Regions from separate parts of the Zhongshania arctica genome, predicted to be linked through region 1. Evidence: predicted binding sites of a transcription regulator. Region 1 holds the regulator's gene; each other region holds the start of a gene.
The links. Region 1 encodes PhoB, which activates phosphate uptake and scavenging genes when phosphate is short. Its sites were predicted from a motif close to TGTCATAAANNTGTAACA; they were not measured.
Positions count from the first base shown of each region.

Region 2: the regulator PhoB is predicted to act here: its motif matches at 6,878-6,895, upstream of ppk1 (polyphosphate kinase 1).
Region 3: the regulator PhoB is predicted to act here: its motif matches at 8,304-8,321, upstream of AB4875_RS12405 (porin).

Region 1 covers NZ_JBFRYB010000001.1:2,128,831-2,139,325, reverse strand. The annotation lists gene pstA (phosphate ABC transporter permease PstA) at 1-1,471, opposite strand, end outside; gene AB4875_RS09695 (ABC transporter permease subunit) at 1,528-3,759, opposite strand; gene AB4875_RS09690 (PstS family phosphate ABC transporter substrate-binding protein) at 3,884-4,852, opposite strand; gene phoR (phosphate regulon sensor histidine kinase PhoR) at 4,950-6,248, opposite strand; gene phoB (phosphate regulon transcriptional regulator PhoB) at 6,261-6,968, opposite strand; gene purU (formyltetrahydrofolate deformylase) at 7,054-7,908, opposite strand; gene AB4875_RS09670 (SPFH domain-containing protein) at 7,958-8,806, opposite strand; gene AB4875_RS09665 (NfeD family protein) at 8,835-9,326, opposite strand; gene AB4875_RS09660 (YgiQ family radical SAM protein) at 9,512-10,495, shown strand, end outside.
Region 2 covers NZ_JBFRYB010000001.1:958,547-969,041, forward strand. The annotation lists gene AB4875_RS04350 (arylsulfatase) at 1-123, shown strand, start outside; gene AB4875_RS04355 (hypothetical protein) at 125-1,444, shown strand; gene AB4875_RS04360 (iron-containing alcohol dehydrogenase) at 2,069-3,304, shown strand; gene AB4875_RS04365 (DUF4124 domain-containing protein) at 3,595-4,020, shown strand; gene AB4875_RS04370 (NYN domain-containing protein) at 4,035-4,763, shown strand; RNA gene ssrA (transfer-messenger RNA) at 4,897-5,258, opposite strand; gene ppx (exopolyphosphatase) at 5,311-6,810, opposite strand; gene ppk1 (polyphosphate kinase 1) at 6,954-9,095, shown strand; gene AB4875_RS04390 (class I SAM-dependent methyltransferase) at 9,105-9,728, opposite strand; gene AB4875_RS04395 (SixA phosphatase family protein) at 9,762-10,259, opposite strand; gene smpB (SsrA-binding protein SmpB) at 10,283-10,495, opposite strand, start outside.
Region 3 covers NZ_JBFRYB010000001.1:2,717,060-2,727,554, reverse strand. The annotation lists gene AB4875_RS12440 (beta-ketoacyl synthase) at 1-1,483, shown strand, start outside; gene AB4875_RS12435 (PilZ domain-containing protein) at 1,626-2,042, shown strand; gene AB4875_RS12430 (SRPBCC family protein) at 2,162-2,680, shown strand; gene AB4875_RS12425 (nitroreductase family protein) at 2,680-3,240, shown strand; gene AB4875_RS12420 (crotonase/enoyl-CoA hydratase family protein) at 3,240-4,070, shown strand; gene AB4875_RS12415 (lysophospholipid acyltransferase family protein) at 4,204-4,779, shown strand; gene AB4875_RS12410 (PQQ-dependent dehydrogenase, methanol/ethanol family) at 4,871-7,042, shown strand; gene AB4875_RS12405 (porin) at 7,213-8,187, opposite strand; gene queD (6-carboxytetrahydropterin synthase QueD) at 8,806-9,162, opposite strand; tRNA gene AB4875_RS12395 (tRNA-Val) at 9,424-9,499, shown strand; tRNA gene AB4875_RS12390 (tRNA-Asp) at 9,519-9,595, shown strand; tRNA gene AB4875_RS12385 (tRNA-Asp) at 9,677-9,753, shown strand; gene AB4875_RS12380 (hypothetical protein) at 9,938-10,495, shown strand, end outside.

The sequences.
Region 1 (10,495 bases):
GTGCCAGTTTTACTACACCCACTAACATTAAAGGTGCGACCTCACCTGCCGCTCGCGCCACAGCCAATATCAATCCCGTCATCATGGCTGGACTGGCCATGGGTAATACTATCCGCCACAGAGTCTCAGCCTTGGTTGCGCCTAGTGCGAGACTACCCTCACGTAAGTTCATAGGGATACGCGCCAAGCCTTCTTCGGTCGCAACAATAACCACAGGCAAAGTTAACAGTGCCAGTGTTACCGATGCCCATAATAAGCCCGGCGTACCAAAAGTCGGAGCTGGCAGGGACTCAGGAAAAAAGGCTTTATCCACCTCTCCACCCAGGAAATAGATAAAAAAGCCAAGCCCGAAAACGCCGTAAACAATGGAGGGGACACCGGCCAAATTATTTACGGCAATACGAACTGTTCGTGTCATTAGCCCCTGTTTGGCATACTCACGCAAATATACTGCCGCAACGACCCCAAACGGTGTCACCAGTACCGACATAATCAGCACCATAATAACCGTGCCGAATATGGCTGGAAATATACCACCTTCGGTGTTGGCCTCTCGGGGTTCATCACTTAAGAACTCCCAAAATTTATCGCCATAAAAACCTATTTTTTGAATCAGGCTCATGCTGTTAGGCTGATAAGCATGCACCACTGTAGAAATACGTTGCTCTTTTATCTGTCCAGATGCCGTCGCCATCGTGAAACTGTCCCGATGCCACTGCCGGTACAAATCTGCAAGCTGACCTTGTGCAAGCTTATACTCCAGATCTAACTCAGCGCGCTCGGCCGCCATATCGGCTTGCATCTGTAGACGACGATCTTCCGGCACTGCAGTATCAAGCTCTAAACCGCGCTCTTTTATACGCAGTCGTTCGATACGATAATTGATTGTGCCAATATCTTTTTTCTCTATTTTTTTAATTTGCTGATGAATCTTAGTTGCTCGCTTCACTCGCGATTGAAATTCATCCCAAGCATCACCATTGTCAGTGCTCGCAACAAGCACACCATTTTCTTTAACATTTTGCAGAAAACCATAAAAATTGCCCCATTCACGCCGTTCAATAACAACCGCGTCCTCTGGGTAACTAATATCATTTAAATAGCGAGTGATCACCCATTTAAAATCCGCGCCACTGACGTCACGATTACCTAACTTCACTAACTGCCGTTCAACGAAGGCATCGTCAGTGTCGATCTTAAATCCAGCGCTCAATAACTGCTCAATAGGCACCGCTTCTGATTCAATCTGTTCGGCCAAAACCGCTACTGACGTTTCACTCGGCAGATCATATTGGGCCTGCATTACAGATGCTGGCCAGAAATGTCCCAAACCGCGAACAGCTAATAACAGGAGCAAGCCGATAACAGCCAAGGTGCTTACTGTTACCGCGGCGGCATTCATCCAAATCATAGGCTCGCCGCGCTTACACCACTCTTTAAACCCTTGCTTGTTATCATCGTGCAATGACATGACTTAACTTCCCGTTTTTCTTACTCTGGCGAACCAGTAAATTCAGTAACACGCAATTAAAGATTCCCATATCGCATACGTAAACGTTGGCGCACTATTTCTGCAACGGTATTGACTGCAAAGGTAAACATGAACAAGACAAATGCCGCTAAAAACAGTACCCGATAATGGGAGCTGTCTACTTCGGTTTCCCCAATTTCAACGGCAATATTTGCCGCCAAAGTCCGCATTCCCTCGAAGATATTCGCATCCATAATTGGCGTATTACCGGTTGCCATCAATACAATCATAGTTTCGCCCACGGCTCTGCCCATGCCAATCATCAAGGCCGAAAAAATACCAGGGCTGGCGGTAGGTATCACCACGCCAACTAAGCTTTGCCATGGCGTTGCACCCAGGGCTAAAGATCCATAACTAAGATGCTTGGGCACCGAAAAAATCGCATCTTCAGCAATCGAAAAAATAGTTGGAATAACCGCAAAGCCCATTGCGATACCAACCACTAAGGCATTACGCTGATCAAAAGAAACCCCAATATCGTTGGTCAACCACGCACGCATATCGCCACCAAAAAAGGCACGTTCTATTGGTGCGCTAAGCTCTACACACCCCAACACCACTGCCAGCACCAAAGGAACAAGCAGCAGCGGATGCCAACCGTCTGGAACCCGACTACGGAAGGAGGACGGCAATTGTGACCACGACCAGGCGAACACTAAAATACCGACGGGAAGAAAAACAAAGAGCGAGAATATCGCCGGTAAATTTTTCTCAATAAACGGTGCAAGCCACAAACCCGCGAGAAACCCCAAAATAACAGTCGGCAAGGCTTCCATTAATTCGATTAAGGGCTTGGTCTTGCGACGCAGCGCCGGCGCCATAAAGTAGGCGGTATAAATAGCGCCACAGATTGCCAGTGGTGCGGCAATCAGCATCGCATAGAATGCGGCTTTTAATGTGCCGAAGGCCAAGGGAGCAAAACTATATTTTGGTTCGAAATCATTATTAGATGCTGACGACTGCCAAACGTAGTCCGGCTCGGGATAGCTCTCATACCAAACTTTGCTCCACAAGGCTGTCCACGACAATTCAGGGTGTTCATTGTGCAAGGCAAAGCTTGCAAGTTCGCCCTCACTATTTTCCACTAAAATTTTGTCGGCACGCGGCGAAATTGCCATCGCGCGAATTGCTCCAACATCGAGATCCTCGCTCAATAATCGCCGATGCGACGTGGTGTAAAACAAATCGAGCCTGCCTTGGTCATCGACGCTCACAAAGCCTTTGCGACGATGTTCAGTCACCAAGACAGCACTGCCACCGTCGGGAATATCGAACTGTCGAACCGGCTGCAGCTTATAGCCAGACTCGCGCTCCTTGTCTCTTACAACAAACCACTGGCCCACCGCGCCATGGTCGCTAGCAACCAATAAAGAAATACCACCTAACAAAAATCGCGCCTGACTCAGTTTACCGCTATCAAAAAGATAGCCTCGATCCGTAATCGTCTGCTCTGGCAGATCGATTAAGCGAAAACCACCGTCAGCGGCCAATACATAAAGCCATTGCTGGCCAGGACCAATTAGCACCCGGCTGGGGATAATATCCAAATCAGGTAGTGACACATCTTCTTCACTTAAGGTGACTTCCTCGCTGAGAAAGTCCTCTTCCTTAACCCAACGGCGCCCCAATAATTGGCCGTCCGTAACACCAATTATCATTAAAGCGTCATCGCTATCGCTGATTGCAACCTGCTCAAGCGGGCGCCCTGCAGACAATAGAAAGGCCTTGTCACCATAAGGGAAGCGGAGCACGGGAGTAATAAGGCGCTCACCGTCTGGGTAGCTAGTTCGGTAGTCATGCTTGGCAATGAGCACTTTGCCGTCGCTCAAACCCAGTGCAAAAATACGACTCTCTTCGGACTCCAGTGCAAAACTGAGAATATCCGCCCCCTTCAAGGGCAACTTCGCTTCAGATAGTAAGTTACCATCGCTTAAGCGAAAAAATTCTGCGTCACCGTTACCTCCAAGCCGAAAACTAATTTCGGCTTGCTCTTCCATCGCAAGATACAAGGCAGGGGCAATGCTATTGGTCTGGAACTGGGTTTCTGACTCAATCGATGCAGGCTGAAACAAGGGCATGATTTCGTAAAGAAGATAGAAAAAGATGAGCAATATTGCGAGCAATACACCGACGCCGCCAGCAGTGATGGTTGCTGTAGCTATACCATCTTTCACTTGACGCCACTTGCGATAGGCGGAAGCGGTAGCTCGTACCTCGGATTGACTCATTTTTTCTAGCTCTCGGAAAACTCAAAAATACAATATGGCCATTCTTTTACGCTCTAATGACTGCTGCTGGGCTAAAAAATCCAAACCTATAATTGACGGGTTCTTGATCACCAGCACAGTTAACTTATAGCGCGAGCTTAGCCCTAATTTTCTCGGCAACACCGGCCGGCAGGGGAATGTAGCCATCTTTAACAACAACTTCTTGCCCCTGCTTAGATAGCACTAGCTTCACAAATTCACGCTCTAAAGGCGCCAGTGGCTGGTTGGGCACTTTGTTTACGTAAACATACAAGAAACGTGACAGCGGATACCTACCCGCCGTCGCATTATCTGCGTTAGCTTCTACAAAACCGCTTTTATTATCTTTTGCGAGCGGAATGGCACGTACGCTGGAGGTCTTGTAACCGATGCCAGAATAACCAATACCATTAATTGATGTGGACACAGATTGCACCACAGATGCCGACCCCGGCTGTTCATTCACGCCGTTCTTAAAATCACCTTTGCACAGTGCTTTTTCTTTAAAGTACCCGTAAGTACCAGACACCGAGTTACGACCAAACATTTGAATATCGCGCGCCGTCCATGCATCGCGCATTCCTAAACCACCCCAGGTGTCGACATTATCGGCGTGACCACATTTATGGGTACTAGAAAATACCGCATCCACCTGCGCCATTGTCATCCCGCTAATCGGGTTATCTTTATGTACAAAAATAGCCAATGCATCAATCGCCACCGGAATAGCTGTTGGCTTGTAACCGTATCTTATTTCAAAGGACTCAATTTCCTTATCTTTCATTTTGCGGCTCATCGGTCCAATATTCGACGTAGCCTCGGTCAAAGCTGGCGGCGCCGTTGACGAACCCGCGGCTTGAATTTGAACATTAACATTGGGATAGAAGCGCTTGAAATCTTCGCCCCATAAAGTCATCAGATTTGCCAGCGTATCAGAACCTACACTAGACAGATTACCGGACACTCCCGAGGCGGTAACATAGTCTGGAAGCGCGGCATCAACTTCTGTCAACGCCACAGCAGTCATCGACGTTAACACCACAACGCTGCCAGCCAAATATTGTTTAATGTTCACACACCCACTCCCAAACTCATCAATTACTTCCACGCAGCCACTCTATAGCCCAATTATGACAAGTTTGTGACGGCTAAAAGGGAAAAATACACTTTTATTACAAGGAGACTGGCACCGCAGCCGACCTAGGGAAGACACAACTAAACACACTACCTTTATCTGGTACGCTGCGAATACGTAATTCGGCGCGATGCCTAATTAATACGTGTTTAACAATCGCTAAACCAAGCCCCGTGCCGCCGGTATCTATAGAGCGGCTTTGATCAACACGATAAAAGCGCTCAGTAAGGCGCGGAATATATTGTGGCTCTATACCTATACCCGTGTCTTCCACTTCGAAATAGGCGTGGTCATCATCCTGATACCAACGCAGAGTGATCGTATCGTTTTCCGAAGTGTAGCGAGCAGCGTTGACTGCTAAGTTTGAAAACGCACTACGTAATTCATTAGCATTGCCGCTGATCGCAATAGTGTCGTCACATTCAATAACAACTCGACGAGCGCCTTTTGCGGCTAACTCACACTCCTCTCTAATCATCTCCATTAAGGATCGCAGTCGAATAACCGCGTCGTCACCCGCCTTCGGCAACGCCTCTAGACGCGACAGCAGCATTAGATCCTGAATCAGCATATGCATACGCCGAGACTGCTGTAGCATCTGACTTACCGCGCGATCCCAACGCGGGTTGTCGCCACCGTGGTCTGCGAACGTTTCAAGATAACCATTTATCACTGTAAGCGGGGTACGCAGCTCATGAGAAACATTGGCAACGAAATCTTTGCGCATCTGTTCCAAGCGCTGTGTTCTTGTCACGTCACGGGCAAATAGCAAACGGTTGCGCTGACCAAAGAAGCTCAAGCTAATGCTAAGACTCAAATTACCATTAACCGGCGACATCATTTCTAAAGGCGCTTGATAATGCTCACCCTCAAAATAACGCAAAAACACCGGGCTTCTAATAAGATTAATCAGTTGGCGGCCAGTATCATCAGCCTTCCGCAAGCCCAGCAAGTCATGGGCGGAGTCATTACACCACTCGATATTGCCCAACGAGTCTAGCATCACGACGGCATCTGACATTGAAGCAAATGACGAGTGAAGGTAGTCAATCATCGCACGTAATTTTGCGGTATTCTGCGTTGCATCGCGCTGCATATCATAAATAACATCAAGAACCTGCCCCCACATACCCATTGCCTCCGGAGGCTCTTTGTCTGCACCGCTGTAGAGCCAGTCTGACAGGTGCTGCAGATTCCTTAACAACCATGCACACGCTAGTAGCGCCGCGACAAATAACGGCCAAATTCCCAAACCATAGATTTCGCATGCCCCAGCCACCGCCGTAATAGGTAGACTGATGCGCAATAATTCTGTCTTCCAGTTGTAGTAACGCATTAATTACTTTCGCTAGGCGCGGACACCGGTGGTAGAAAAGCGGTAACCCGTGCCTCTCACTGTTTGGATTAACAAACCGCAATCGCGCTCTTCTGTTTGCAAGGCTTTGCGAAGGCGACGGATGTGCACATCGACGGTACGCTCTTCAACGTAAACATTACTCCCCCAAACTTGATCGAGTAATTGCCCGCGGCTATAAGCACGTTCTTGGTGGGTCATAAAAAACTTCAACAATCTGAACTCTGTTGGCCCCATTTCCAAAGGCTGGGTGTCGACAAAGACGCGATGGCTGCCAGGGTCCAATTTTAAGCCGCCGACCTCTATCGTCTCTTCCTCTTCACGACTGCTCGAACGTCGCATTATGGCCTTAATTCTTGCCATCAGCTCCCGTGAGGAAAATGGTTTGGTGATGTAATCATCGGCACCAACATCTAAACCTTGTACCCGATTGTCTTCATCATCTTTAGCAGTGAGCATAATGACTAATTGATCACGCGTGAGCTGATCTCTGCGTAAACGACGCAACAACTCCAAACCGCTGGTAACAGGCATCATCCAATCTAGGAGCACTAAATCTGGGCGCTGATCAACGATAATACCGTGTGCATCCTGTGCATTACTTGCCTCCAGGCACTCATAGCCGGCTAGTTCAAGCCCAACACGGATCATTTCCCGAATTGCAGCCTCGTCGTCGACAATCAGTATGGTGGTCGCTGTCATCCCTCTACCCTTTTTGAAAAATATTTGTAAGCAGCATTAAAACGACATTTGGTGACAATTTTATGACAAGCAGCTTTTCTGTGGATTAATCAAACACCACGGTCTTATTACCAAGCACAAGTACACGATCTTCCAAATGGTTTCGCAGCGCCCGTGCCAACACCGATTTTTCTACGTCTTTGCCGAGCCTAACTAGGTCGTCTTTGCTGTGCCTATGTGACACTCTGATGACATCCTGTTCAATAATCGGGCCTTCATCAAGCTGCTCCGTCACATAATGACAGGTTGCGCCGATGAGCTTCACGCCTCGATCAAAAGCCTTCTGATAGGGGTTTGCGCCGATAAATGACGGTAAAAAACTGTGATGGATATTAATCATTCGGCCCGTGTATTCGCGGCAAAACTCAGGCTGAATAATTTGCATATAGCGCGCTAAGACAACGCAATCAGCCTTATAATCGCCGGTCAGCGCCATGATACGAGCGTGCGCGGGGGCTTTATTATCGGCATCTATCGCAACGTATTCGAAGGGAATACCATGCCACTCCACCATGCTCCGCAGGTTTTCGTGATTAGATATCACACAGGGAATATCGCAATCCAACTCACCGCTGTGCCAGCGATGTAAGATATCTGCAATGCAATGAGAGGCGTGACTGGCCAAGATGACCACTTTGCGCTTCACCGAAGAATCCACCAACTCCCACTGCATACCGTACTCTGCGGCGATCGGTGCGAAGGCCGAACGACAGGCGTCCACCCCCATACGCAGCGAGTCGGCGCGAATCTCGTTGCGCATAAAAAACCAGTTGTTCTCGGCGTCTGCGTGGTAGTTTGCCTCGGTTAGCCAACCACCTTGATCAGCGACAAACTGGCTAACTCGCGCCACAATCCCAACCCGGTCTGGGCAGCTAATTACCAAACGATAAGTGTGATCCATGAAACCTGCCTAGTCCTTCTCGTCAAACATTAAAAACCTTAAGTCGCTGTTATGCCTTATTCAAAATACCACGCAAAGCCTGCGGCAAATCAGCGGGCAACACCACGGTTTTAGCATTCGTCGAGGTTGATAATTTCACCAGTGCATCCGCGTATTTTTCACCCAAAAGATACAGGACAGGCAAGTCTTTATCACCAACGGCCTCTGAGACTAGGGTTATCGCCGCGCCACTTGCTTTTGCCAACACCACTTGCGCTTGAGCATCGCGACGAGACGCCTCTAAACGACCATCCGCCTCCAGAATTGCAGCTTGTTTTTCACCCTCGGCTTTCGTCACTGCCGCGCGACGCTGGCGCTCTGCAGCGGCCTGCTCTTCCATTGCAGACTGCATTGTCATGGACGGATTGATATCCTGAATTTCCACGGTTTTAAGGGTGATACCCCAATCGGAAATATCATCAGAAATTGCCGCTTTTAATTTGGCCTTAATTTGGTCCCTAGATGACAGCGCTGAATCCAAGGCCATTTCACCGATAATAGAGCGCAAGGCTGTTTGGACCAGATTCTGGATAGCGAAAATATAGTCTTCTACGCCGTAAACCGCTTTCTCCGGAGACACAATATTAATGTAAGCCACCGCGTTAGCGATGATGACCGCATTGTCTTCGGTTATCACTTCCTGCGAGGGGATATCAAGAACAATATCTTTGGTGGTTAGTTTGTAAGCAACGATATCGATATAGGGAATAATAAAATTCAAACCTGGATTTAAGGTCACATGGTATTTACCCAAGCGCTGTACAATGTGTTTATAACCTTGCGGCACGGTGCAAACACCTTTTGCCAGGGTCACCACCACGAGTATTGCCAACGCCACTACAACTGCCAAGCCTTCCATCGTCTATCTCCATCAATGAGCTATCTTTTCAAACCGATTCTTTTGGTGACTGCACACCAGCAATAGCGAGCCTCACTATAAGCGAGTTACCAGACACATCTTCAACCGCCACCCGGTCGCCAACTGAAATTGGATCGCGACAGATGAACTCCCACTCATCGCTACCCAGCATAGGAATAGAAAACCGCAGCGTACCGTGACCAAACTCTGAACCCAACTTAATCACCATGGCTTCCTGACCCACCACCTGCTCACGGGACATGCCAGACAAGGTTTTATTTTTCATTTTCGGATGCACAAATTTGAACCAGATGGCCAAATCAATCACCGACATCACCACCCAAACAAGCAGTTGAACGCTGAATGGCATATCGATCGCCGCCATTATCAGCCCCACTGCGATAGCGCTGGCGCCAAACCAAATCATCACAAAACTGGGAACAAAAATCTCACTCGCCACCAGTAACATACCAAAAACCATCCAATGCCAGTACGCAATATTGGTGTTTAACCATTCCATTTTATGCCCCTTTGCAAACCGCCCATTAACATGACGCCTATTTATCAATCATTTCTTAAATTATTCAAGCACTTACTGCGCGATTTTATATTTTCGTACCAGGCCATTCAGGCCAGCAAGAAGTCAGATTATCACGTATAATGCCCGCTCATTCAGAATTCTGCGTCCGCACCATGTCATCAGTTATGCAAACTCCAAAAGTTATATTCAGTCACCGCCCCTATTGGGCGGAATGTTTCGGCACCGCAAATTACCTCCCAACCTCTCGCGAAGAGATGGACGCCCTCGGTTGGGATAGTTGCGACATCATTATTGTGACCGGTGACGCCTATGTCGATCACCCTAGTTTCGGCATGGCAGTTATTGGCCGCGTATTGGAAGCGCAGGGCTTCCGTGTCGGGATTATTTCCCAGCCAGATTGGCAGTCAGCAGAGCCTTTCAAACAACTCGGGCAACCCAATCTCTTTTTCGGTGTTGCTTCTGGCAATATGGACTCAATGATTAACCGCTACACAGCGGATCGCCGCCTGCGCCATGACGATGCCTATTCACCGAATAACGAAGGCGGCAAACGGCCTGATCGTGCAGTTATCGTCTATTCGCAACGCTGCCGCGAAGCCTATAAAGACACCCCTATTATTATCGGCTCCATTGAGGCCAGCCTTCGCCGCATAGCGCATTACGATTATTGGAGTGACAAAGTACGTCGCTCAGTACTCCTCGATTCACGCGCAGACATGCTGCTATACGGGAATGCTGAACGAGCAATTATCGACGTTGCCCACCGCCTTGGTCGCGGTGACGCGATTGACACGATTACCGACTTGCGCGGCACCGCATATGTATTAAGAGATATCCCCGGCGGCTGGACGGTCATCGATTCAGCAAGCGTTGATCAACTCGGCAAAGTGGACCCCATCACCAGCCCCTATGTAGATACTAGTGCGACTGAGAGTTGCAAAAAGAATGAAGACGAGCCCAAGGCCGTCGAAGAGGTTCAAGCGGTCCGTATTATAGACCCATTACAAGCGCGCAAAATCGGTACCGACGCAGCAAAGACTGTTATCCGTTTACCAGACTATGAGCTTGTCAAAAAAGACCCGGTAAACTATGCGCACGCCGCCCGAGTTCTTCACCTTGAAACCAATCCGGGCAACGCCCGCGCGCTC
Region 2 (10,495 bases), 1.2 Mb from region 1:
CAAATTAAACGCAACACCTATAAAAAACTCTTTAGCGCCTATTACTTCTACATAATTCCGCCACCGCTGTTATTGCTGGCAGTGTTGGTTTGGCTAATCAAGCGTCGGCGGCGAGGGCAATAGCGTGGCTGCTGATATTACCAACCGCAATGCTGTTGCCAGCGGATACTACAATAGTCCCTGGTCTTGTGAAGATGGCGGCCCTGAGCGCTTGCAAATGCCAACCGCCACTAAAGGCCTAAATATTCTAGCGACAGATAGGGTGAAGCTGGTGAGCCGGCGGCTGCTAATAGGTAATATGGTGCTGTTGCGAGACCCCGGCGAAGTGTATCTCATGCACCATGATACTCTGCGAAGAGGCCTGGGATTTGACTGCCACTCTTACATTGAAAAAATTGACCCGCAAACATTGGTACCCCTTAAAAAGTCTCCCAAGCTTGCCGGCGGTCCATTTTGGCCGGGTGGCTTTGCCATTCATCGCAACGGCGATCTCTATGTGACATTTGGCCGTTACATGCATCGCTTGAACCCAGACTGCGAATGCATCAATAGCTTAAAGCTGCCGCAAAACTTACCGTATAACTCCCACGTAATATTGGATGGCGGCTATCTCGTCACCAAACCGATTGCCGAGGACGGCCAAACACAATTACTACTCATTGATCCCGATACCCTGACTATCAGTCATGCCATCGAGATGCCAGAGCCGTCAATCTCGAGGTTAAGCGCGGTGGGGAACACCGTGTATGTCACGGGTGTTACCACCATTTATCGGTATCATTTTAATGCTGCCGGTAAAACATTAGAGCGCGATAGCGACTGGGCGTTTAACTATATCGACAATGCCCTCCAAAATCCGGGGCAAAGCTATGGCTGGGACCCCGTCATTGATCAGCACAATATTTGGTTTATGGACAACGGCAAGCATACCGCCAATAAAGCACTATCGATGCTAAATGAGGGTGTGGCGACAAGCCCCAATAATATTATCCGTGTCAGTGTTAGTGACAGCAGTGATTTTAGTATTACGCCTATTAGCGGCATGAGTGGGGGAAGCATCAGCAATCCGCCACTGTACTGTAGCCAGCGTCGTATTTTAGTGGCCTACGACTCGGCCAATGCATTTGTAAAGGCGTGGCGGCATGATCTTAAAACTAATGAGCTAACAGCCTTATGGCAACGTGACGACTTTGGTATGGCTGGTCACGGGCTCTATTTTGCAGATACCGGTGAATTGGTCACCGAAGACTATCGCAGCCTAAAAACCTGGCGAGGTCTGAAAAACGGCGAAGAAAACGTCATTCTCGATATTGAAACCGGCGAGGAAAAAGCCCGTTTTGCGATGAATAATTACGTGCAGTCTTTTTGTTTCTCCGCGCCCGGTTTTGCGCGTGATTATTACTGGCTAGGCTTAGACAAGCTGACCCATGTGACTTTTGATTAAATTCTGCTGCGGCCTATCATAAAAGCCTTGTCCTCTCCCTTCGCACTGACGTCGCTTGGCCACACGGTTGGCGCTATAAAACCGTCTGCTGCAAGTAGCCCTTCAGCTGTCACATTACGATAAGGTAATCTTGGCTCTTAACGATACGTTTGGGGTCGGCCGCTGCCAAGATGAGGCGCCTGAGGACTAACCCCACAACGGCGACCCTGATAGCCTAGCGTCTTACTTATGATCATCTATTAATAATAAGTGTTTAAGTAGCGCGCCGTTTTTTCGGCGGTCTTGGTGCTGTACTCTTTCTTCACGATAATTACTTAACGCCTGTAAATATGTTTAGAATAGGGTTTGGCTGATATATAGCCGCTGATGTTCAAACTAGGTTTATGATTGAGCCCTTAAAGTGTCGCGAGTCACCGGCTGGTCTCAAAATGCCCAAGCACTTCGCGTAGCTAAGCGCGCTGCTTAGGCATTGCAGCACTAAGATGCTGAATAAAGAACAGTGGCTAAATACTGTTCCCAAATACCAAGGCGAAACGGCGTAGCTGCCGATGACCCGCGCTCTAGGGGGCGGTTTGTGTCGCAATATTTGACGTGATTTTCTGTGATCGACTAGTGGAGTTTAGAATGAGTAAGTTTTTTAGAACCTTATTGCAGCGCACCTACTTAGCGTTGATTACGATTCCTTTTAAATTGATGCCATCGCTGGCCTATATGGCGTTTACTGGCCAAGGCAGCACCGCGCAACTGTGTCGTCACATTGCGCGCCAGGGCATTCGTAGAGTGTTAGTGGTCAGTGATAAGCCCCTAGTGAACTTGGGTATTGTTGCCCGGGCGGTGGATGTCCTTACCGAAGAAGGGGTTAGCTGCACAATTTATGACGGCACCTTGCCTGACCCAACCTTTGCCATGGTCGATGACGGATTAGCACTGCAGGCGCAATACAATTGCGACGCGGTACTGGCGATTGGCGGTGGTTCATCTATTGACTGCGCTAAAACCATTGCATCGGCAGCAACCAACGGCAGAGATGCCACTAAACTGGTTGGCTATTTCAAAGTTAAGAAAGCTCCTTTGCCACTTTTTGCTTTACCAACAACCTCAGGCACTGGCTCAGAGGCGACTATTGCTGCGGTTATCTCTGATCACCACAGCCATGAGAAATTCTTTATTGCCGACGCCAAAATGCTGCCAGACGCGGTTGCCCTAGATGCCGATTTACTACTCGGTATGCCCGCGCCGATTACCGCCGCAACAGGAATGGATGCCTTAACCCACGCAATCGAAACGTACATTAGCCTGTGGGGTACAGACAGCAGTGACGCCCATGGTTACGCCGCTGTAAAAATGATTTTTGAATATTTGCCCCGCGCTTATAAAGACGGTAACGATGCGGTAGCTAGAGAGCAAATGTCGATTGCCGCCTACTATGCCGGCATGGCAATTAACGATGCTGGCGTGGGTAATGTGCACGCTATTGCTCACCAGTTGGGGCGTCACTATGGCACGCCTCACGGCTTAGCTAATGCTTTGGTCATGCCAGAAGTTCTGCGCTTTATGGCCAAGACGTCGCAACAGCCACTGGCTAAACTAGGACGACTTATTGAAGTCGCCACTAGCAGCGATAGCGATCTGCAAGCAGCTGAAAAATTCATTGATGCCGTTGCAGATTTAAATAAACGCCTAGGTGTGCCCGATCAACTGGATCGTTTAAAGGAAGCGGATATTCCAGAAATTGCCATCGCAGCAGTAAAAGAATGCTCAGGCTACCCGGTCCCTATTTTGATGAGCCGTGACGATTGCCAAGCTATCTTACGTACTCTGCTAAGCAGCCCAGAAGGTGCACCAGTGCTAGCCTCATGATTGAGTAGCGATTTCGCGCAAGCATAAAAAAAGCCGGCAATTGCCGGCTTTTTTTATGAGCGAATGCTTATAGTTGCGTTAGTTTAGGCGGTCTTGCTAGGGCAAGGTAGGCAAATAGGGTCATGCAGCGGGGAGTGAGTCTTGATTTTCCGTAGCAGATGATTAACTCTCTCAATACAGAGGCGGCCCGCTCAGGTATGGCGAGCTAATTTATAATAAAGATTTAGTTAGTTGAGCATGTGGAAGATATTCTCCACTCATCTAATCCTTGTCGGTTTCAGGGATGAAATATGCAGATTGTTAGGTTTGCGTTTGCGATAGTTGCTATTTGTCTTGGTTCGGCGGTATCGGCAGAAGTCTATCAATGGACAGATTCAAATGGCCGCGTTCAATACTCGGACGTGAAGCCTAGCGATGGCACGCCATATAAGTCACGGCATGAGTTTGACTTGCCCTACCTTCATCGCGCCGATCCAGTAAAACCTCAGCGGTATTCCCCGCCCACAAAACCCAAAACATCTAGGCCGCAAGCAACAATGATTGAGCGACAACGTATTGGGCGCTCTAGGGATGATTCTTACCCGTGCAAAGGGTATTTGGAAGCATTGGAGCAAATACAAGACAGGATGCGTCGAGGTTACAATGTGCGCCAGAGCAATTACTATCGTGAGAAAAAACGTGATATCTCAGACCGCTACTACAAAGAGTGCCGCTAGGGCCAAGGAGTTACATGCCAGAGCATAAAAGAATAGCGCTTCTTATCGATTGCGATAACGTAAGCCATAATTCTATTGAAGGTGTGCTAAAAGAATTGGCCAAGTATGGGATGGTTAATGTTCGCCATGCTCATGGAGATTGGAATAATCCATCCTTATCTGGTTGGATTGAGCGACTGCATCCACATGCAATAAGACCAATGCAGCAGTTTGCTTATACGAAAGGGAAGAATGCAACCGATTCAGCGATGATCATTGACGCCATGGATCTTCTATACAGTAACAATGTTGATGCATTTGCTCTAATGACGAGCGATAGTGACTTTACTCCTCTGGTGCTTCGGATTCTTGAGAGCGGTTTACCCGTATACGGATTTGGTGAAAAGAAGACACCGAAGCCCTTTGTCGACGCATGCTCCCCGTTTATATACACAGAAAATCTTGTCACCGAAGACGACGAAAAGTCGATTAGCGGCTCTAATGTTGAGAAGCACGATAGAACTAAACTAAGGTCTAATACCTCGCTAGTTAAGTTACTCAGAACCGCGGTTGAACAGTCATCAGAAGATGATCATTGGGCGCACATGAGTAGAGTTGGCCACTACATATCAAATAATAGTTCATTTTCTGCAATAAATTATGGTTACACAAAGCTTGGCGACTTAATTCGGGCAACAGAGTTGTTTGAGGTTCAAATGCGAAACAATGGTTCTGCCATGTATATCAAAGACGCTCGGAAATAAATTTATCACGGGTGTGGGCAGTTGGATTTTGGCTTTGCTTAACGCCTCTAGTAATTGGCTTGTTATTAGCGAGGCATAACTCAGATTGGGGGCAATAAAAAACCCCAGCCCTTTCAGGCTGGGGTTTGATACTTGGTGGAGCCGGCGGGAATTGAACCCGCGTCCGTCAGTCCGCCACTCAGGGCTCTTCACATGCTTGGTTTCCGTCAATTAATTTAACCGCAAACAGCCCGACGGGCAGGACGTTATTGGCGATTCCGATAAGTGTTTCGCGGCTCGGTCTCAGACATACCTTACTCGCTAGCTTGTTCTATATGACAGTCGCGTCCCATTTACAAGCATCTGGTAGCGACCGCTAACCGGGGTTTAAGCGGCTAGAGCGTAGTTGTCGTCGTTGGCAACTATTAGGTTTACAGCTTTGGATTTACGTGATTGGCTGTCATCACGGCATGCACCACAGAGCGTTGTAACCGGCGTCGAATCCAAATCGGCCCCAGACCGGTAAGTGTAACGCTTTGCGTTGCCTGCGGCCAGTGTGTTGCCGCGCTTAGTTTTTACGTTTGATACTTAGTTTGATGTTTAGTGACTTATTGAGTAGATCAGCTTCGTCTTCTAGATCTGCGGCAATGAGAGGGTTGATGCTTAGCCAGTCGTCGGGAATGGAGAGGGTAAGTTCCTCTGCCCCTGTGCTAGTTAGGTTAATGCCTTCTGGGAGTTTTTTAGGTTGCCGGCGTCGATATAAAATACAGGCTAAGCGAAGCACGCAAATTAATGGCCAATCAGCGGTTACTCCGTACGTCAGAGTGCTGGGCTGTTTGGGTTTGCGGCGATGGTTGGCTACTAAAAAGCTGAGCCGCGCTTGTTCTTGCCGTGAAAATCCGGGCATGTCTGCATTGCCGAGAATATAAGCACCATGTTTATGATAACCGCCATGCGCTATGGCAAGACCGAGTTCGTGGAGTTGTGCTGCCCAGCGCAGTAACGGTTCTGCCTCGTGTTGAGGGGTGCTTATTTGATCGGCGAGACTGGGCAGGAGCCTTGCGCATAAATCGGCAATGCGATTGCCTTGGGCGCTGTCGATGCCGTATTGAACAATAAACTGATTAATGGTGTCTTCGCGTTTGTCTCGGTGATGCAGTCGGCCGGCGAGGTCGTGGATAATGCCTTCCCTGATGGCGTAGGCCGAGACGTGTAAGCCTTGCATGTCCAGTTCTTGGAAGATGGCGTAAAGCACGGCAAAACCGCCAACGAAGACCTCTTTGCGATCATCACTGAGGCCGGGAATATTCAGGTTGCGGCTGGTGTCAGTGGCGAGCAATTGATCTTTAAGCTTTTCCAAACCCTCTGCAGAGATATAGCCAGCGTCGCTGAACTTTTGCTCTGAAAGTATTTTGCCTATGCTACGAATTGTGCCTGAGGAGCCGACGGCTTCGTCCCATTGGTCGCGAAAGGGTTCTACGTAGGGGCCAATCATTTGCCTAGCGGCATTAACCGCCTTTTTAAACGCTTTTTCGCTGATGTCGCCGTTTTTGAAATAGCGCATACTGAAGGTGACACAACCCATGGGTAGGCTTTCGAGCTGGCGCGGCGTGTTAGTGCCAATGACCAGTTCGGTGGAACCACCACCGATATCAATGACGAGGCGGCGTTGTTTTTCTGGCGCGAAGTCATTGGCGACGCCAAGGTATACAAGGCGAGCTTCCTCGGTGCCAGATATAATGTTGATAGGCAGTCCCAGTACAGCTTCCGCTTTGGCCATAAACTCGTTGGCGTTGGTAGCTGCGCGCAGGGTGTTGGTACCCACGATGCGAATTTGTCTGCGCGGCACGCCCCGTAGGCGATCGGCCATTTTTGTGAGGCTTTCGAGCGCGCGCATTTGTGCATCTTCGCTTAGGCAGCCATCATCATCTAAGCCGGCCGCGAGCCTAACCATGTCTTTATGGCGGTCTATGACACGGAGCTTGCCCTCTTGAAAGCTGGCAATGAGTAGGTGGAAACTGTTCGAGCCCAAATCTAGGGCCGCGTAAGAGTCGCAATTTTGAGCCATGTAGTAAAAATTCCTTGATGGGGGTTTAGTGTATCGGCTGGGCAGGTCAAAATCGACAGCTTAAAGATGTCATATTAGTGACATCATAATTTATTAAGCTGATAGGTGGTTTTTATTAGATTTTTAAGTGGAAAGGGTTGGTGATGAGCGGGCAGAGCGAAGTAACAACGTGGATTGCTAAAGAACTGAGTTGGCTATCGTTTAATGAGCGAGTTTTGCAGGAGGCCGAAGATCCTGAGGTGCCTGTTATTCAGCGTATTCGCTACTTAGGTATTTTCTCAAATAACCTTGATGAGTTTTTCCGTGTGCGGGTTGCTGACGTGCGGCGTTTGGCGGCGTTCTCGCCACCGTCAAAACAAGATGAGTACAAGGCACTGTTGGAAGAAATTCGGCAGATGGTGATGAAGTTACAGCATCGCTTTGATGCTGTGTACCAAGAAAACTTAAAGGAGTTGCGGCGTCGCAAGATTTATTTGGTTAGTGAGCGCCAGTTAGATGAGACCCAAACTAAGTTTGTGCGAGAGTATTTTCATTCGCATATTCAGCAAGAGTTAGTACCGATCATTTTAGATGATGCTAACCCGATTCCGGAGCTCAATGATGCTTCGATTTATCTGGCTATTAAGTTGAGTAGCGAGCAGCAAACTCGTTTCGCACTGCTTGAAATCCCCACTGTCAGATTAGATCGCTTTATTCGTATTCCCGGCCGCAAAGGCAAGCATGGCAAGGTGCTTATAGCCTTAGAAAATATGATTCGCGTGTGTTTGCCAGAGGTCTTCCGCGGCATTTTCCCTATGGGTGAGACAGCGGCATATACTCTAAAGCTAACACGAGACGCAGACTTAGAATTGGGTGAAGAGGTCACGCACACCTTTGTAGAAAAAATGACCCAAAGCCTGAAGCGCCGGAAGAAGGGCGATCCGGTGCGCTTTGTTTACGACGGCGCCATGCCTAAGGATCTGCTCGAATATTTGGTGAAGCGTTTGGGCTTAGGACGTTTGGATTCTATGATTCCGGGCGGGCGTTACCATAACTCTAAAGACTTTATGAGTTTTCCAAATTTGGGCCCCGCGTATCTGGATAATAAGCATCTGCCTGTGATCCCGGTGCCGGCGATTGATCAGGCGGAAAATATTCTTAGCTGCTTGCGTGAGCAAGACATATTGCTGCATTACCCCTACCATAGTTTTAATTATCTAACCGACCTGCTCAAGACGGCGGCGATTGATCCCGCAGTAAAAACCATTAAAGCCAGTCTTTATCGCGTAGCCTCTAACTCGCATGTGGTCGATGCCTTATTGAATGCGGTGGCTAATCACAAAGAAGTGACAGTGGTCGTTGAATTGCAGGCACGGTTTGACGAGGCCGCAAATATAGCCTTGTCGCAGCGTCTTACTGATGGTGGCGTGAATGTGATACTCGGCGTGCCTGGGCTAAAAGTGCACAGCAAGTTGATTTCGATTGTGCGTCAGGAAGGCAGTGTTCAAAAATACTACTCCCATATTGGCACCGGTAATTTTAATGAGAAGACGGCCAAGGTTTACACTGATTTTAGTTTGTTGACCTATGATCAGGCCTTAGGCGATGAGGTTGCAAAAGTATTTGATTTTATTGCCTACAACTACAAACGTCATGAGTTTAAACACCTTGGTGTGTCGCCGCTTAATAGTCGTGAACGTTTGCTGGGCTTGGTTGAAACCGAGATTCGCAATGCTAAAAAAGGCCGCGAGTGCGGTATTACGCTGAAATGTAATAATTTGGTTGATCGTGAACTGATTGATAAATTGTACAAAGCCAGCTCGGTTGGCGTGCCGGTGCGCTTAATTGTCCGAGGCATGTGTTCATTGGTGCCGGGGGTTAAAGGGCTTAGTGACAATATTGAAGCGATTAGTATTGTGGATGGGTTTTTAGAGCACCCTCGTGTCTATATATTCCGCAATGCCGGTGAGCCGCGCTACTTTATTTCGTCTGCAGACTTAATGACGCGAAATATTGATTTTAGGGTTGAAGTGACTTGCCCTGTTTATAGCAAGACCTTGCAGCACACCTTGCAATCTATTATAGATTTGCAGTGGGCTGATAACGTGAAGGCGAGAATACTTGATGCGTCACAGAGTAATGTCTTTAAGCCTAGAAAGAAGAGTGCGGCTAGAATTCGCTCGCAACTATTAACTCACAAGTTTTTGAGTACTGGTAAGTTACCGCGCATGGCAAAGCTGGAATACCGGCCGCGATTGAAGCCGAAGCCGGTGAAAGTGAAGGTGAAAACCAAGACGAAGAAATAGCGCTTTTACCTACTGAGAAATAATCAGCAGTTCGCCGCTTAGCTTTTTAGGGCTGCTGATTTCCCGTGATACCAAGGTCGCACCAAAGGCTTTTTGACAGCGTTTTGCCAATTTGTGAAACGGCGGTCTGCCCGGATCGGCAATGATGATGGTGCTAACACCGGCATCGCGAGCGGCGGTTATCGCTGAAAACAAAGGTTTTACCAAGCTATCCCAAAAGCAGATGTCGCCACCTAGCATATGGCTATGGCCTTTTAGGTCTGCCGGCTTTAGGTTTTCGTAGCGCGCCGTTCGGGTGGAAATTTTAACGTCATTTAGCAAGGCGTGAGCATCTAGATAGGGAAAGACATGTTCGTCCGCATCTACGGCGGTGACCTTTGCTTTAAATTGCTGCGCGCAAGAAACGCCTAGAATTCCCCAGCCACAGCCAATCTCAGTGATCTTGGCTTTTTTCTTGGGCGGATTTTCTAGCAGGTAATCCATGATCAGAAACGATGATCCCCAGACTTGATAGCCATGTATTTCTGGCCCAGGTAATGCTCTTTGCATGCGGCGAATAAGTTTATGGTTCTTTTTTAAAATGAGTACGTCATTAACGATGCTGATGTCTTTTAATGCCGGATGCGCGGTCATTGTCGGCTAGTGTCCTATGTCGCAGATGACGAGTTAGCGAAATTGCTTGGGGCGAATAATATCGGAGAGTTTTGCGCTGTCGGCTCTGAGTTGATCCCAGTACTCGATGTTGATTTCGAGCTCTAAAAAAGTACAAGTGCCAACATTGCCAATCTTGCCGTCATATAAATAATTCGCCAAATCTGCGAGGGCAGGATTGTGACCGATAATGAAGGCGCTGTCTTTTGACTGCGGAAGCTCTTTTAACCAGGCGAGTAATTTTGCCGCTTCAAAGGTGTAAATGGCATTTTCATGAACGATTTCAGCGTCGTCAAATACATCGGACTCTACTTGAAAACGTTTGAGGGTTTCCTGGGCGCGCTTCGCCGTGCTGCAATACACATGAGCAATGTGCTTGCCATTGCGTTGCATTTCTGCCGCAACTAACTGGCAATCGCGCTTCCCGCGCTTGCTTATGGGGCGGTCCGCGTCCGTGAGTTTGTCGTCATCCCATGCGGATTTGGCGTGGCGCAGCAAATAGAGAGTTTTCATGATTGAAGGGCGGGTAACTCGTATTAGTTGTGGTCGCGCACAATGCGCATTTTTTGTCGTTCCCAATCGCGGTTCTTCTCAGTCTCACGTTTGTCGTGATCCTGCTTGCCTTTGGCTAAACAAATCTCAGCCTTAATCAAATGCTTTTTCCAGTACAGCGCTGTGCATATGCAGGTGTAGCCTTTTTGTTGAACCGCTTCCTGTAGTTTGCTTAGTTCTTTTGCGTGTAGCAAGAG
Region 3 (10,495 bases), 590 kb from region 1:
AGACTGTCATGTCTTATTGCCGACCACACGAAAAATTGAGGTGTCTTCAGCGGGGCAGTTGCCCACCGGATTTGATCCGGCAAGTCTATACGCGTCTAGAAATCATCCGCGTGGCTTGCAAATGGCCATCTGCGGGGCCTCAGATGCGCTAAAGTCGATGGGGTTAGAGTGGCAGACGGTGATGGATAATATCCGCCCAGATCAAATGGGGGTATATGCCAGCTCGGCAATGGCGCAGTTAGATGACAATGGTTTTGGTGGTTTGCTGGGCGCGCGTGCCAATGGTGGCCGGGTTAGTTCTAAGCAATTGGCTTTGGGCTTGGCTGATATGCCAGCTGACTTTGTGAGTGCCTATGTGCTGGGCAATGTTGGCACTAGCGGCCCCAGCTTGGGCGCTTGTGCAACCTTCTTTTACAATCTGCGCCAAGCAGTCAATGATATTCGCAATGGTCTTACCAAGGTGGCGGTCGTTGGCGTGGCGGAATCCGGGGTTGATCCCCGTGTTATTGACGGCTACTACACTATGGGCGCCTTGGCCTCGGATGCGGATTTGCTGAAGCTGGATGCGGGAAAAGGGCTTACCGAACCGGATTACCGCCGCGCAAGTCGGCCATTTAGTAGCAACTGCGGGTTTACGATTTCAGAGTCCTCACAGTTTATTGTGTTATTTGACGACGAACTGGCTTTGCAGCTTGGCGCCCAAATCCACGGGGCAGTGGCCGATGTTTTCACCAATGCTGATGGCTACAAAAAATCTATTTCTTCTCCTGGTGTTGGCAATTATTTGACTGCGGCTAAGGCGGTGGCGGCAGCATCCGGTATTATTGGCGACAAGGCGATAAAGACGCGAAGCTTTGTGCAATCACACGGTACTAGTACTCCACAGAACCGTGTCACTGAGTCGCATATTTTGAATGAGACTGCCAAGATATTTGGTATCGAGAATTGGCCCGTCGCTGCGATAAAGGCTTATATAGGCCACAGCATCGGTGCGTCTTCTGGTGATCAGCTTATTGCCAGCCTAGGGGTGTGGCAGGACAATATCCTGCCTGGAATAGCAACTATCGATCATATCGCTGACGATGTTCATCAAAGTAATCTGCGCCTGCAAAAAGAGCATATGCATGTCGAGCCCGATAGCCTTGATGTTGCAATCTTGAATGCCAAGGGTTTCGGTGGCAACAATGCCAGTGTTGCCCTTTTGGCACCGCACCTCAGTGAAAAAATGCTCAGGGGGCGCCACGGCAATAAGGCGTGGCAGGCCTATTTGGTTCGTCGAGAGCAGGTTCAGGCTGCAGCTGCGGATTATGATGACGCCGCCTGTGAAACTGGTTTTAGTGTGCGCTACCAGTTTGGTGAAAACGTGCTTGATGGTGGCGATCTTGAGATGAGTCGCGCGGGTATTGGTATCAAGGGCTGGGCAGAAAAAGTGGCGCTTGAGTTTGAGTCGCCCTATGCATCGTGGTTGAAATCTAAGGATTAACTAAGTGGTGGTGGCGTACTCATTAAGTTTAGATATCGCCAATTCGACGCTGGAGCACGGGTAAGTACGGATAGGTAAATGCCAGCATATATGGCCCACTTTAAGCTGTGTTGCGCTACACAGAATACCTAAGGGGGCTTGTATGCGGGAATTTATACGTCATGCCAGCGATTTTCCGGTCGCTGTGAAAGTGATAGGGGAGTCAGCTTGTCGGCGCGGGTGTTTGCGCGACGTCAGTATCGCAGGCCTTTCTTTTGATGTAGCGTGCAAAATTACGGTCGGCAGTAGAATAGACTACTATGTGCCATCCCTGTCTGACGAGTCAGCTGGGCGTGGCCGTGTTATATGGTGTCGGCCATTGTGCTCTAGCTATCGCCTAGGTGTAGAGTTTGTAGATGAGCAAGATGCTTATCGCACACGGATGGTCGAGCAGGTTTGTCAGATTGAGAACTATCGTCGCGAAGTAAAAAAGCGTGAGGGTCGGGAGCTTGATCCCGAAGAGGCGGCGGTTGAATGGATAGCGGCATACGCAGAGGATTTTAATCGCCGATTTTCCTAATCCCTAAGCGGCGTTTAATGTCTAGTAGATGCTTTTCAAGTCGAGACAGCTAATCGAATTCATGGTTGAATAGATCTCCCGAAACTTCGGGAGTTTTTTTTGCCTAGAGGAAATGGACAATGAGACATGAGGCGGCTGCGCGAGTCGTTATAAATATGCCAAAGGAGCAGGCGTGGAATTTGCTAAAGGATTTGTCGCTTGCCCATAATTACGTACCAGGCATTACTCGCACTGAAATAACCACGGATAAGACTGAGGGCGTGGATGCCAGCCGCAGGGTGTTTCAGGCATCGGGTAAACCTCTGGATGAAACGGTGTCGGAATGGTCTGACGGCCAGGGATTTTTAATTCGGCTTCACAATGGCGAGAAGGGCGCGCCACCGCCGTTCGCTCGGGCCGCGTTTCGCTACCGCTTGGATGACGCCGGTCATAACTGCACGGCACTTACCACTAGCCTAATGTTCGATATGCGCTGGGGCGGATTTGGCCGATTTTTGTATGAGCGCCTATTACATAAAGTATTTCGAGGCGTTATCCGTGATGTGGCAATAAGTATGAAGCAATTCTATGAAAGTGGAGAGCCAGTGAGCCCAGAGCAATTGAAGCAACTTCGTGTCAGCGCTAAGCAGGCGGCATAATGGATGCACTAACGCTGCTTAAAAGTCGTAATTCGGCAGCCAGATTATGCGCACCGGGGCCAGATGATAATGCGCTAGCTGAAATCTTTGCGTCTGCGAGTCGGGCACCTGACCATGGTCGTCTGCGGCCGTGGCGTTTTTTACTTGTCCGCGGCGACGCCTTATCAGCGCTGGGTGAACTATTCGCGGATGCTGCACAGGAGCGTGACTCCAGCGTGAATGAGGCGGATCTACTGCGCTGTCGGCAGCAGCCCCTGCGTGCGCCACTTATTTTGGTGGTGATTGCCTGCATTAGTGAGCACCCGACTGTGCCGCGTATTGAGCAACAGCTGTCGGCGGGCTGCGCCGCATATGGTGCGCTTCTGGCAGCCGAAGCTTTGGGTTACGCAGGTATTTGGCGCACAGGTGCCAACGCTTTTGACCAAATAGTTCACCGTGGTTTAGATCTAGAGAGCCACGAAGAAATTTCTGGTTTTTTGTATCTGGGTACACGGGGTGGGCAGTCAAAACCCCTTCCCGAGCTGGCTCAGACTGATTTTATGAAAGAGTGGAGACAATAATGAATAATGTGGTTCCCCCAAGTTACACCACGCTGCAAGTGCGAATGGAAGAACATGTCGCCTGGGTTGCGTTTAACCGCCCCGACAAAGCTAATGCGATGAACGAAGCAATGTGGGATGAGATTCAGGCCTGCTTTGAATGGTTAGATCAAGAGCCTGTTGTGCGTGCTGTGGTGTTGTGCGGTGAAGGTCGTCACTTTTGCGCAGGTATTGATTTAGCAATGTTTGCAGGTTTGGCTGGTGCGGCAGACGAATTGGAACGGTCTCGCTTTGTTGAGCAATTTCGCTCTGTCATTTTGCGATTGCAGGGAAATTTAACCGCTATTGAACGCTGTCGTAAGCCAGTTCTAGCCGCTATTCAGGGCAGCTGTGTGGGTGGCGGTGTCGATGTTATCAGTGCCTGTGATATGCGTTATTGTTGTGACGGCGTCAAATTTTCGATAAAGGAAATCGATATAGGCATGGTGGCAGATGTGGGTACCCTGCAGCGGCTGCCGCATATTATCCCCGCCGGAGTGATGCGTGAACTCGCCTACACTGGGCGCAATGTAGATGCAGCCGAGGCAGAGCGTATTGGTTTGGTTAATCAACGTTTTGATAGCTATGAAGAAATGATTGAAGCGGTTTCCGCGCTTGCTCAAGATATTGCTCGTAAGTCGCCATTGGCGATTCGTGGCTGCAAGCAAATGTTGCTTTATACCCGTGACCACAGCGTGGCAGATGCCTTAAATTATCAGGCGACTTGGAATGGTGGCATGCTGAGTTTTGAGGATGTGATGCTAGCCATTGCCGCGACGGGCGAAGGTAAGACCGCCGATTTTAAAGATTAAGATTCGTTTAAATACCTTTTCCACAAGGGCAGGGTGCTTGTACTGATCCTGCTTGTTGGTAAACTCCCCGTAACCAAAAATAAGCGCAACAATGATGTAGTGTCTGTTAGTTGTGCCAGAGTGATTCTGATTCATGCAAACCCGTACTGTTTTTAACACGCCTATTGTGCGCGGCTTTTTCCGTTTGATGTTTATAACCCTTACTTGGCTGCGAGGCTGGGAAGTAGTCGGTGAAAAACCTAGCCATAAGAAATATATATTGATTGCAGCGCCGCATTCCAGTAATTGGGATTTTCCGACGATGATGGGGGCGGCTTTTGTATTGGGTTTAGATGTCCACTGGATCGGTAAGCACACCTTGTTTCCCAAGGGAGTGGTGGGCTTTGTCATGCGTTGGTTTGGTGGCATTAGTATCGATAGACGTAAAACAAATAACACCGTCGATCAAATTATTGAGCAGTACGCTTTGCGAGATGATCTGCTGGTATTGATAGCGCCAGAAGGCACAAGGAGCAAGGTCGACAACTGGAAGGCAGGGTTCTATCACATTGCGGTCGGCGCCGGCGTGCCAATTTATCTTGCTTTTCTTGACACCAAGAAGCGGCAGACTGGCATTGGCAAGGTGTTTTATCCTAGTGGCAACTACGAAAAAGATCTTGCTGAGATAAAGTCGTTCTACAGCGATAAGGTCGGATTTAATCCAGAGTGAGCATAGTGCTAAGGAGCTCGGTTTAACGCTGTTACATGTCGGCGCACGATGTTTGGCAGCGAACAAAATATAATAATAGTGAGAAATGGTCATGTTAAAAATCAGTAGCAATATTATGTCGGCGGTATTTGTTGTCGGTATGGTATTCCATTCATTGTTTGCTTATGCCGGTGCTACAACAAAGGTTAATACCGAGAGTATCGTTGCTAATTCGCCGGACAATTGGTTGTCTTATGGCAAGGATTACAAAGAGCAGCGTTACAGTGAATTAGATAGAATCAACGTCGGCAATGTCGCAGATTTAAGTTTGGCGTGGTCATTTGATACTGATTTTAATCGCGGTCTTGAGGCAACGCCAATCGCAATAGACGGGGTGTTGTACTTAACGGGTAACTGGAGTGTGGTCTACGCACTGGACGCCCGAAGTGGCGAGTTGCTGTGGAAGTATGATCCGCAGGTTCCTCGTGAGTGGGCGAAGATGGCTTGTTGTGATGTGGTTAATCGCGGCGTGGCAGCCTACGAGGGCAAGATAATATTCGGTACCCTCGATGCGCGCTTAATTGCCTTGGATGCTGTTAGTGGTGAAAAAGTTTGGGAAGTTGCAACCGCTGACATCAAAGCCTACCCCTATACGATTACGGGCGCGCCGCGGGTAGCCAAGGGTAAAGTTTTTATTGGTAATGGCGGCGCGGAATATGGTGTGCGCGGCTATGTCAGTGCCTACGATGTGAACACCGGTGAGCAACTGTGGCGCTTTTACACGGTTCCCGCTAACCCCGCAGACGGCTTTGAAAACGAGGCGATGAGAGCTGCGGCGGAGACCTGGACCGGTAAGTGGTGGGAGTACGGGGGTGGCGGCACGGTCTGGGATTCTATCGTTTACGATAATGAATTAGATCAGCTTTATATCGGTGTCGGTAACGGATCGCCGTGGAATGCGAAAATACGCAGTCCGGAAGGTGGCGACAATCTTTATTTGTCGTCGATTGTTGCGCTTAACCCCGACAGTGGCGAATACATTTGGCACTATCAGGAAACGCCGGCCGAGTCCTGGGATTACACCGCCTCTCAGCACATCATGCTTGCTGATATGGATGTTAAAGGTGAATCGCGCAAGGTTATTTGGCATGCACCTAAAAATGGCTTCTTTTTCATTTTAGATAGGCTCAATGGCAAATTACTTTCTGCTGAGCCCTATGTTGATGTGAACTGGGCAAGTCACTACGATTTAGAAACTGGGCGTCCTGTCGAAACTGAAAATGCTCGCTATTTGAACGAGGCGCAATTGGTTAGACCGTCGTCTATGGGCGCCCACAATTGGCAGGCAATGGCCTATAGTCCGCAAACCGGCTTGGTGTATATCCCTGTTATTAATAGCTTGTTTGAATATAAAGCAGTGGATGATTATTTATATGAGTGGGGGCAGTGGAATTTAGGCGTGTATCTCCAGCAGCAGGCCGTTGCAGACCCTATCTTAGCCCAAATATTGGTCCGTAAAATTACGCAGGGCGCTCTGTTGGCCTGGGACCCTGTTAAGCAGGAAGCGGCGTGGCAGGTGCCACATAAGCTAACGTGGAATGGTGGCATATTAGCGACAGCTGGCGGTCTGGTTTTCCAGGGGTCGGCGGAAGGCGAGGTGCTGGCGTTTCGTGCTGACAATGGCGAAGAGCTGTGGTCATTTGACGCAAATACCGGTGTTATGGCGCCGCCAGTCACTTACAGCGTTGATGGCGAGCAGTATGTAACAATTTTAGCCGGCTGGGGCGGTGCTTTTGGTTTGATCGCCGGGCTAGAGCAAGAGGTGTCACCGCCACCAAGTCGTGTATTGACCTTTAAATTAGGGGGCGTAGCGGCACCATTACCAGCGAACCCGCTCAAACAAACGCACGAGCCACCAGCGCGTTTAACAGAAGATAAAGCGGTGCTTGAGAAGGGTAGAACGCTGTATTACGCTTATTGTAGTGCCTGTCACGGCACTGAGGCTATTTCAAACGGAGCAATCCCTGATTTACGTCATTTGCCCAAGGCTTTCCATGATAATTTTAATGCGATTGTGCTCGATGGTGTTATGGCGAAAGCGGGGATGGTCGGTTTCTCTGAAGTGCTAAGTGACGCTGATGCCTACGCATTACACGCGTATATTTTAGAGCAGGCCAATGTAGATAGAGAGAGCCGCGAGCAGCCAGAGTGGTGGAAAACCATCAAGACCTGGGTTTACGGTGTGGTCGCTAAGTTATTAGGTTTTGCGATGAGCTTTGCCTAGCGAAGCTCTTCTAAGACTTGGCGGCAATAACGCCGCGTGGTTTTTGTGTTAATCACTACGCGACCGTTAGAGTTTAATTTTTATTAGAAGGCTGGAGTTGGCGTTGTGTGTTTCTTAGTGAATATATACGCCAACGCCAGCTACCTTTCTCGTCACTGGCATGTGACTCATTAAAACCGCAGTACCATACCAATACCGGTCGTGCGGTCTTTTGAGGTGCTAGTCGCACTGGACTTACTCGTCACTTGCGCGCTATAGCCATACGCCGTTAATGACTTGCTGATTCTATAGTCGACACCGGTCGCAATTTGATCTAACTGCTTGTCGCCATTAAATAGGTCGATCTCGGTGTGGCCTATTTGAAATTTAAAATCGAGCTTATTGTTGGCGTGATAGGATAGGCTTAGCACGCCGGCTTCTTCATCTTCGTCGTTATTGTTTATTGGTTTACTGATTTCGGAGGTTTGAATGAGTATGCCAAGGTCAATATTCATGATCTCTAGATGAGCAATCGCGCGATTAACATTCTTGCCATTAACTTCTTGGTCATGTGCAAATCCGACTGCCACACCGTCGCCATCGTAGCGCACGGAGATGGTTGTGCCGTCGGCCGGACCGTCTTGGTTGGTGCTGCTGTCTTCGCCCGGTACGACAGCAATACTGCCGCTTAGGTGATCAAATAGACGGGGTGAGCTATAGCGAATGGTGTTTTTCAGCCGATTTTCACCACTTAAGTAGTATTTGACGTCTCCGACCGCAAGATTGTTAAATAAGTCGACTTCTCGACTCATATCTTTAGTTGCGGTATTCATTTGCCCTGCAACCACTGTACCCCAGCTGCCAGTTAGGCCGGCAAAGGTGTCACGTTGCTTTAAGCTCTGCGCGTTCCCGGTCTCACCATCATCGATAGCAACTTCGTACTCGACTTGAATAATGGCGCTTATATTGGTGTCATCAATTGGGATGTCGCCTTTTATACCGATTCTTGAGGCGTTGCTATTTAATTCCCATTGCTTGGAGTTTGAGTCAATTCCTCGTTTGGTGTTTTGATATGAAATATTTGCCTTCCCATAGAAAGACACATCTGCGTGTGCGAGCGGCGCAGCGCAGAGTATTAGTATGGTGGGTAGCCGCTGTGGTTTCATATAGATCTCTCAGTGTGATGCGAGATAAGTCGCCGGACGACTTTTTCTTATTTTGGATGTTGAGGTTTTATTTCACGGATAAGTTTATGACAGTAATGTGACTAAATGCGCTTTATTGTGACGGAATTATTACAGCTTAAGGTTCTTGAATTACTGAAGTTTAAGTGGGTTGATTTCTAGGCGAGCTAGGGATGGCATACGCCACTCGGTGTGTCATAGCGATTATGAATTGCAAGCCCTCGATGGATAAATTTAATATAAAAAATTTCTTGTAGTAACGTCTTGGTACTGTTATTGGGGTGAAATGTTGTCCACAGTATCTGTGGATAACTTGGTGGGTAACTTGTAGGTTGTCGCAGGAGAGGGAGGGTTAATCGGCATTTTAACAAATTGTTCAAAAAACAGTCATTTTAATAAATACTATAAAAAACAGTTAGTTAGTGATGCTTTGTGATTCTTGTTATAACGTTGTTGCGCTAAGCGACAAGTTTTTCTCCTTGATCGCTTATCTGTGAATAAGTGTTACGTCAAGGCTTAAATGATGTTACCTGTTACGTATTTTCACCTATTGCTGAATATTTTACCGAGGATGCTCTCTATCGGTGCGGGGGCTAAAAATTACCCTCCCCTGTAAATGCACCCGCTGGTGCAGGTTTCTCGGATTTCGACCTGACTTAGTGCGCCGAGTAAGGGCTTCAATTGCGTCCATATCCAGATCGCGATATTTTCGCTGGTAGGGTTTTCGAGTCCGTCGATGTCGTTTAAATAATTGTGGTCCAATTGCTCGTAAATGGGCGCGAACACTTTTTTCACCTCTGAAAAGTCCATAAGCCACCCCGTTTGGGGATCGATATCGCCAGCGATAAATATTCTGACCAGAAAGCTATGGCCGTGCAGTCGAGCGCATTTATGCCCTTCGGGAACGTTGGGAAGTCGGTGAGCCGCTTCAAAGGTAAACTCTTTGTATATTTCCACGTGTCAGTCTCGGTTTTATGATGCAAGAGCGCTTGCTTGGTATCAGTTAATGGATTGGGCGCCAATGTTAATCAGCTAGCAGGGCGCTGTACAGCTCGCCTTACTTGATTGACTTGCTGGTCGTTTCTGGGCTTGGGGAATTTGGATAAAAAATGAGCAAAATCAGTGTTATAGCTTTTTTCCAAAGAAATTGTGAAAAAACACCGCACAGCGTTTGACACCCAAAGCGATTCCTGTAGAATGCGCCTCACTCGATTGAGAGGGTGATTAGCTCAGCTGGGAGAGCATCTGCCTTACAAGCAGAGGGTCGGCGGTTCGATCCCGTCATCACCCACCATAATCGAGTAAAAGTATGCGGACCGGTAGTTCAGTTGGTTAGAATGCCGGCCTGTCACGCCGGAGGTCGCGAGTTCGAGTCTCGTCCGGTCCGCCAACTTTTAAGTTTTAGACCTCCTCTTGCTTTACCTCATATTTCGCATGGCTCGCCTGATGCCTGTGACTTATGTTTATATCTGGACCGGTAGTTCAGTTGGTTAGAATGCCGGCCTGTCACGCCGGAGGTCGCGAGTTCGAGTCTCGTCCGGTCCGCCAACAAATCCTATTACTGCACCATCCCTCAATATTTCCGTTTTCGTCTTTCTGCTACGTGATTTTTTCCTGTACCTTGTATTTCTCTCCTATAATTCGGTGTAGGTAATTCCGCATGGCTAAAGCATTGCGTGTTACGTTCCGCATGGATGTGCAAACGATATAACAAAGTATTCTTGGGGGTTATTTGGGCGGGTTAACGGAAGCAGTCGTTTTCTTTAAAGACGCGGAAGTCGTTAAAGAAATGTTCTTTGCAGAGTTTGAGGCAGTGCTGGATGATGTGGTCGGTATTCCCGATTTCGCGAGTGATGAGATTCAAGCCGCTTTCGTGCAAATCGACGAGACTTTAAGGGTCACTGGGGTGGTGTTTTTTACCATCAGTTTTGACAGCCGCGGAAAAGTAACCGGGCAGTGGAATATCCCCCTTCGTCATCTCCTTGATCACGCCAGCTACGGCCCTGACTTAGGCGCTGGGCCTATCCGTGTGGCCTGCCGCAGCGCTTGTCCTGTAGCATGGTATCGTCGACAGCTGTGGGATCCAGACACCGCTGCGACTGGTACGTTTAGTCGAATTAGTACGGCAGCGCTGCGCAACCGCCTAGGTATTATTAGTGAGCGCTCCGATCGCGTCGTTTCTCGCGCAAATGTATCTGATTTTTTTAAAACTCCAGATAATAGTCCGCTGCAGGCAGAGCACTCGACGCCCGCCAGTGCGGCGCCGGGGCCGGTATTTCATCGTCGATAT